Regions from separate parts of the Bradyrhizobium sp. 157 genome, predicted to be linked through region 2. Evidence: riboswitches for the same ligand, from Rfam matches in the RefSeq annotation. Region 2 holds a riboswitch; the other holds the start of a gene.
The links. Region 2 has a riboswitch for cobalamin ahead of IVA95_RS23515 (TonB-dependent receptor). Riboswitches for the same ligand answer to the same signal wherever they lie in the genome.
Positions count from the first base shown of each region.

Region 1 (3,280 bases), on a different contig from region 2:
CGCCGATACGCCCTGAGCGACGATCCCGTGATCGCCGGCGAAGACGATGATCGGCACGCGTTGAGCCCGCGGCTGCTCCGTTTGTTGCAGACCGGCGAGTTCGATCGCGAGATGCTCGAGCCGGCCGAGCGCGCCGTCCGGTTTGGTAAGTTCAGCTTGGCGGGCCAGCGCTGCATCGCGATGGATGGCCGAAACGTCGGGGCACTCCTGGTAGACCCACTCCGGTAGCATGATGTCCTGCCGTTAGATGTTAACGCTAGCGAGCGAGCCCGTTCGCGGGTAGCCGCTTGAGAATGTAGCTGTCCATGATCCAGCCATGCCTTCCGCGCGCTTGCTGTCGCGCGGCGACGATGCTTGGACCCACTTCGGCGAGCGCACCTGACATCGTGATCTCCTCACGCATGCCAAGATAGGCGCCCCACCAGATGTGCAGCCCTGCCGGATCGAGCGACTGAAACGCCGCGCCGCCATCTAGCATCACGACCACCGTGTTCGTGCCGTGGGGCCAGCCACCTTCGCGCAGCCGCCGTGCCGTTGTCACCAGGAAAGGCTCGCCTATGTCGTTCAGCGGCAGCGAATGTGCCGCGCAAAGCGCCTGGATTGACGTGATACCGGGGACCACTTCGATGGCTGGCGACGGATCGAGCCTTCGCGCGATCCGCAGGCTCGAGTCGTATAGCGAAGGATCTCCCCAGATCAGCAGGGCAACTCGCCCCTCACTCCCGAGATGCTGCGCAATTTCCTGCGACCAGGTCGCCGCTAGGGCATCGTGCCATTCGTCCACTCCTTTGCGGTAATCTCCTTGGCGGGCGTCACGCACGGGTATGACGAACTCGGCGATCCGCGTCCGGTCGTTCGAAAGCACCTGGGCGCAAATCGTCCACCGCAATTCAGCGAGATCAGATTTCACGTCCCCCTTGCGCGGGATGAGGACGAGGTCGGCGGCGTTGATCGCGCGCACCGCGGCAAGCGTTAGCTGCTCGGGATCGCCGCAACCGATTCCTATCAGGGAGAGCGTCAGCATAAGTTATGCGGAGGGCGGCCGCTGCCTGCGACCACCTTCACTTAACCTTACGTGGCGTTGTGCAGGCGGTAGGTGACGAAACCGTCCGCTGTCACGCCACGCAGCGATTTCGCCAGTGCGAGCACGGTCAGATCAGCCAGCGGCTCGATGACCACGACGGCCGCGTAGGAAGCGGCGAAAGATGCGATGGAAGTGAGGTTCTCGGCGGCAAAGCCAGCACCATACAGCGCCCAGAAAGCGACCCACGTCACGATGCCGGATTGATAGGCGGCCGAAAGCGCCAGTGCTTGGCGATACTGCAGGTCTACATAGGCGGTGTTGCAGGGAATAATCCGCCCGGCCAGCGCCCAGATCGCAATCAGCGGCACCAGCAACGTGGTCACATTCATGCCGTATTGCGGCAGGTCGGCCGGTGCGAAGAATAGCCCCTGAAGCAGAAGACCAAGGGCCAGCCCGAACGCGGCCGGCGCTGCACCGAACAAGAGGAACAGCGTCGAGCCGAGAATGAAATGTACCTCAGAGACCCCGACCCGGAAATGCGGCAGGAGTTCGAAGAATGAGAAGACCAGGACCGTTGTTGCGACGATGCGCACCGCTAGTGAAGCGATTCCCTGCTCGCGCACGGTCTCTGCCGCAAGCTTCAAAGTGCAGCCACCGGCGACGGCACCTGTCGCGTAGCCCAGCACGAGCTTGGCGCCCGTAACGATACTTGGTTCGATATGCATATCTACGTCCCTTCTGCCGTCCCACCCGACGGCGTTGGTGTTAAAAGCTGCAGGGTAGGTCTCCTGGCTCGCGGTTCGAAACGGGTCTCCTTCCATCCCCAGCCTGACGGCCAGTGGCGGACCGGAGCCCTCATCGCTAACAGGCGCGGGGACGGCCGGGTCTTCAGGCGCCGCAACTAGGTCCGCCCTTCGCCATTCCTGATTATGCTCCGGCTTCGAGTACCATGCCTGTACTGTGTGCGCCTTTCGACGAGGACGCGTCAAGGGGCACGCGAGATCGGACGACGGCATCATCAACACGGAGTCTCTCCCGCCAGCGCGCCGAAAAGAATGAGCGCTGGCGTCGTTGCGGCGCCACTTTCCGCGAGCTGCTCTGCGAGCTTCGCAATCGTCATACGGACAAGCCGCTCTTCGGCGCCGCCGAGAGACTCGGCAATCACCGACGGCGTATCGGGGCCCATGCCGTGCTCGATCAGCCTTGCCACGAGCGCCGGAAATGTCCGTTTGCCCATGTAGACCACGGTTGTCGCTTCCTGATCGGCCAGGGCCGCCCAATTGAGATTTGCGGGCAATTGGCCAGTGACGTCAGCGCCGGTCACGAACTGGACGCGGCGCGAGGTATGCCGGCGGGTCAGTGGAATGCCGAAGCGCGCCGCCGCAGCGCAGGCTGAGGTAACGCCCGGAATGATCTCGTAGGTGACGCCCGCCGCGCGCAGCACCTCGATCTCCTCTTCAAGCCGACCGAAGATGCCGGCGTCTCCCGATTTCAAGCGAACGACTCGGGCACCTGCGGCGGCGTAGTCGATGAGCAGCCGGTTGACGTGTTCCTGTTTGGCCGAGGGCCGGCCCGCACGTTTGCCAACCGCCACCAGATTGGCGCCGGGGCGGGCGTGATCGAGGATCGCGCCCGAGGCAAGGTCGTCATAGAGCACGACATCGGCGGCGCGCAGACGCGCGGCCGCCTTGAGCGTCAGGAGCTCGGGATCGCCTGGACCAGCCGAGACAATGGAAACAAAGCCGCTCACCTGTCCTCCGCAATGAGGTGGAAGAACGTGCCAGTAGTGTACCCGCGCCGCGAGCCGGTCTCCGCAACGACCGCGCCGGTCGCGTCACGCACGATAGCCAGGGGTTTATCGGGCTGAGAGACAATCGTGGAGTAATGGAATTCATGGCCACGCAGACGCGCGCCGGCCTGATGTCCAGGCATTGAGACTGTAAGCTCAGCAAGTCGGTAGCCCAGATGCATGCGACGTTGAGCAAAACTCGTTTCCAGGCCGAGTAATCCCATCATCTCGTGACGCACGTCGTTGGCGTCGATCAAGGCGGAGCCCAGCACCATATAGCCCCCGCATTCGCCATGCACCGGACGTGTCTCCGCAAAGCATGTTAGGGCGCGGCGAAATCGGCGATTTGTCGCGAGTTTGCCAGCGTGCAATTCCGGATAGCCGCCGGGCAGCCAGCAGACGTCGGCACTGTCATCAGGGCCTTCATCGGCGAGCGGCGAGAAGGTCACGATCTCGGCTCCGGCTGC
Region 1 is NZ_JADPKF010000019.1:44,781-48,060, forward strand. It holds gene cobT (nicotinate-nucleotide--dimethylbenzimidazole phosphoribosyltransferase) at 1-231, opposite strand, end outside; gene cobF (precorrin-6A synthase (deacetylating)) at 257-1,024, opposite strand; gene IVA95_RS04185 (energy-coupling factor ABC transporter permease) at 1,072-1,749, opposite strand; cobalamin riboswitch at 1,785-1,991, opposite strand; gene cobA (uroporphyrinogen-III C-methyltransferase) at 2,043-2,774, opposite strand; gene IVA95_RS04195 (cobyrinate a,c-diamide synthase) at 2,771-3,280, opposite strand, start outside.
Region 1: it holds a riboswitch for cobalamin, as region 2 does, so the genes downstream of both, IVA95_RS04185 (energy-coupling factor ABC transporter permease) here and IVA95_RS23515 (TonB-dependent receptor) in region 2, are expected to answer to the same signal.

Region 2 (3,280 bases):
CACCAATCGGCGGAGCAGGGACATCGCCTGATTCTTCGCGCGCTCAACGTCCATCCTCTGGTCAGCCTGGACCTGAGGCTCGGCGAGGGATCTGGTGCCGCGCTCGTACTGCCGCTGGTGCGGCTCGCATGCGCCCTGCACAACGGCATGGCGACCTTTGCGCAAGCCAACGTGCCGGATCGGCCGGCCTGATGACGGCGCTTCAAGCAGCGCGCTGATTGACCGATAGCACCCGCCAGCCATTCGACAGCCGATCGATGCGAGTGAGGAAGAGCGGGTCGATGACGAAGCGGAGGGCAGCCTACGGGGTGAGGTCAAGTGCGATGCACAGCGCAGCGCGGATGGTGCCGGAATGGACGACAAGGATTGCCGGTCCGGTCCCGATCTGATCGAGGCCCTGCCGAACCCTGACAATCTGATCTTCAAAGCTTTCGCCGCCCGGCGGCCGGGAGCGAGCCGGATCGCTCCAGAACTTTGCGTAGCCTTCGCGGCCGGCAGCGGCGAGATCGTCGTGGCGCTGCCCGGTCCAGTCGCCAAAATCCTGCTCGCGGAATTCGGGCACCAGGATCGGGTCACGCCCCAGCGCACGCGCCGTGTCGACGGTTCGTCGCGACGGGCTTGCGTAGCTTGCGGCGTCCTGCGGCAGATGCCGTCTCAGCGCTTCAAGTTGCGTCCGGTCGTTGAGATCCGCGGGGGCGTCCGAGGCATGGATCGTCCCTGCGACGCCATTGACGACGGCATGCCGGACCAGCCAGAGGAAGGTGTCCCCTTCCATTCAACGTCTCCACCTACGTCAGAGCAGTAACGCGATAGCACGCTCCGGTAAGCAATTGTCAATGTAGAGATCGCTGCGACAAGGACACCGAGACTGCACATTGACTCCGTGCTCGTCTTAATCCTAGATGCACGCGACGGTTTCCCCTTACGGGGGTGAAAAGGGAATGCGGTGCGAGGAGGTTTCCTCAATGCCGTAGCTGCCCCCGCAACTGTGAGCGGAGAATGTTGCGTCACGAGCCACTGGGCATCTCGGTCCCGGGAAGGCGACGCAAGGTAACGACCCGCAAGCCAGGAGACCTGCCGTCAGCCGTGGTCACACGCGAAGATATCGGTCGGGGAGTACAGACATTCGGCTTCACCCGAGGCTTAGCAAGCTGGAGGTTGAGACCTGGGTCGCTGTGACGTGCCACTGACGTCATACCGAGGTATCAACCATGTCGTCTCTTCGTGCCGCCCGGTCGGGCCAATTCTTGCTCGCATCCGGCGTTCTCTCTTATTTTGCTTCCCTCGACATCTCCGTGGCCTGGGCGCAACAGGCGAGCTCCCGTGAGCAATTGCCACCCGTCGAGATTTATCCGGGTGCCGATCAGAAGCGCAGACCGGCAAGGCCGGCCGGTCGCGACGAACGCGGCGCGCGCCATACGGCGGCAAGCAGAGCCACGTCCGCCGCGACAGCACCGAAGCCTGATGAGCAAGCAATGCAGACGCCGCCGAACACGAACGCTGTCGCCAAGGGCGCTTCGCGTCTTGGCCTGACCGTGCGCGAGATTCCGGCAACCGTCGAGGTGATTTCAGCTGAGACGATCCGTGAGCAAGGCTATCGGACGGTGTCGGAAGTCGCGCAAGGCGCGGTCGGCGTGACGTCCGGTGACAATCCGGCCGAGCCCTCGGCCTTCTCGATGCGCGGCTTCACCAACAGCCAGATCAACGTGCTCTACAACGGCATCAAGATCGGTCCGCAGAACATGACGTCGCGTATCATGGATGCGGCCAATCTCAAGGCAGTGGAGTTTCTGAAGGGACCAGCCTCACTGTTGTCGGGCGAGGGTGCCGCCGGCGGTGCGGTCAATTTCGTGACCAAGCAGCCGCACATCGGGCCGATCCGGAACGAGGCGTACTTCTCCTATGACTCGCTGAATTCGTTCCGGAGCTACTACGGCTCCGGCGGCAGCACCAACATCCAGGGCCTGGACTACCGGTCCGACATCAGCCGCTCCTCACTCAACGGTTTTGCCGATGACACCAACACGAAGACGCTCGACGTATCGGGCCAACTGAATTACCGCATATCCGATAATCTCAAGGTCTGGGGCGCCATCGAATACAAGGAGGACCGTTCGAGGGCCTATTGGGGCGTGCCGCTCGTTCCGGTCGCCTTCAGCGGATCCCATGCCACAGCCGGCATTGTCTCCGGGAGCTACGTCTCGAACTACAACGGATCGAACCTGGGGCCCGTCACGATCGACGACCGCACCTTCAACAACAACTACAACGTTCTCGATAATCGTAACGTGGCGAAGGAGGTGTGGCTTCGCGGCGGCTTCGAGCTCAGGCTCGCACCCGGTCTGACCCTGAAGAGCCAGGCCTATGGCTATGGCGCCGAGCGCGAGTGGCTCAACAACGAAGTTGAGGCGTTCAACGCCAATTCGAACCTGGTCGATCGCGAGCGCTTCTACGTGGCGCATCGCCAGAAGCTCGCAGGCAACATCACCGACTTGACCTGGGATGCGAACATCGTCGGTATGGATAACCGCCTCGTGACGACGGTTGCGGCGAGCGGCCTCGATTTCGTCCGCCCGGGTGCCGCCAACTTCCCCCACGACCTGGTCGCGCTGGTCGATCCCGCGCGTGGATACTACGGCCTGCTGACGACGCAGCGACAGACCGCTCGAATCGACAATGAGTCCCTGTCGTTCGAGGATCGCCTTAAGATCACACGGACATTTGCTCTGGTCGGTGGCCTGCGCATGGAGCATATCGGGCTCGACCGGAATTCGACCGACGCGAACGGCGTGGTGAAGACGGGCTTTCCCTTCTCGAAATCCTGGATGCCGGTGACGGGCCGCATCGGCTACACTTGGGAGGCCGTTCCCGGCCTGACGTTCTTCAGCCAATACGCGACGGGTGCAGACGTGTCGGCCAATAACATTTTTCTGCTCGGGCCGCTCCAGCCGCTCGACCTGACAACGTCGCGGACCTATGAAACCGGCGTGAAGCATCTGTTCTGGGACAACCGGGCGGAGTGGTCGTTCTCAGCCTTCGATATCCTGCGCAAGAATGTCTATGCGGCGGCCGGCGGCATGCAGCTCAACTTCGCCGGACGGCAGGAATCGAAGGGCGTGGAGCTCGCAGCCTCCATGCGCCTGACGGAAGCCTGGCGTGTGTGGGGCAACATCGCCTATATCGACGCGCGCTATGCCGACTACAATTTTGCTGGTGGCTCGTTTTCCGGGAATACGCCGCCGAACGTGCCGCGCGTCGTCGCGAACGCCGGCGCGTCCTA
Region 2 is NZ_JADPKF010000086.1:92,168-95,447, reverse strand. It holds gene cobT (nicotinate-nucleotide--dimethylbenzimidazole phosphoribosyltransferase) at 1-192, shown strand, start outside; partial or broken gene IVA95_RS23520 (histidine phosphatase family protein) at 203-775, opposite strand; cobalamin riboswitch at 896-1,097, shown strand; gene IVA95_RS23515 (TonB-dependent receptor) at 1,212-3,280, shown strand, end outside.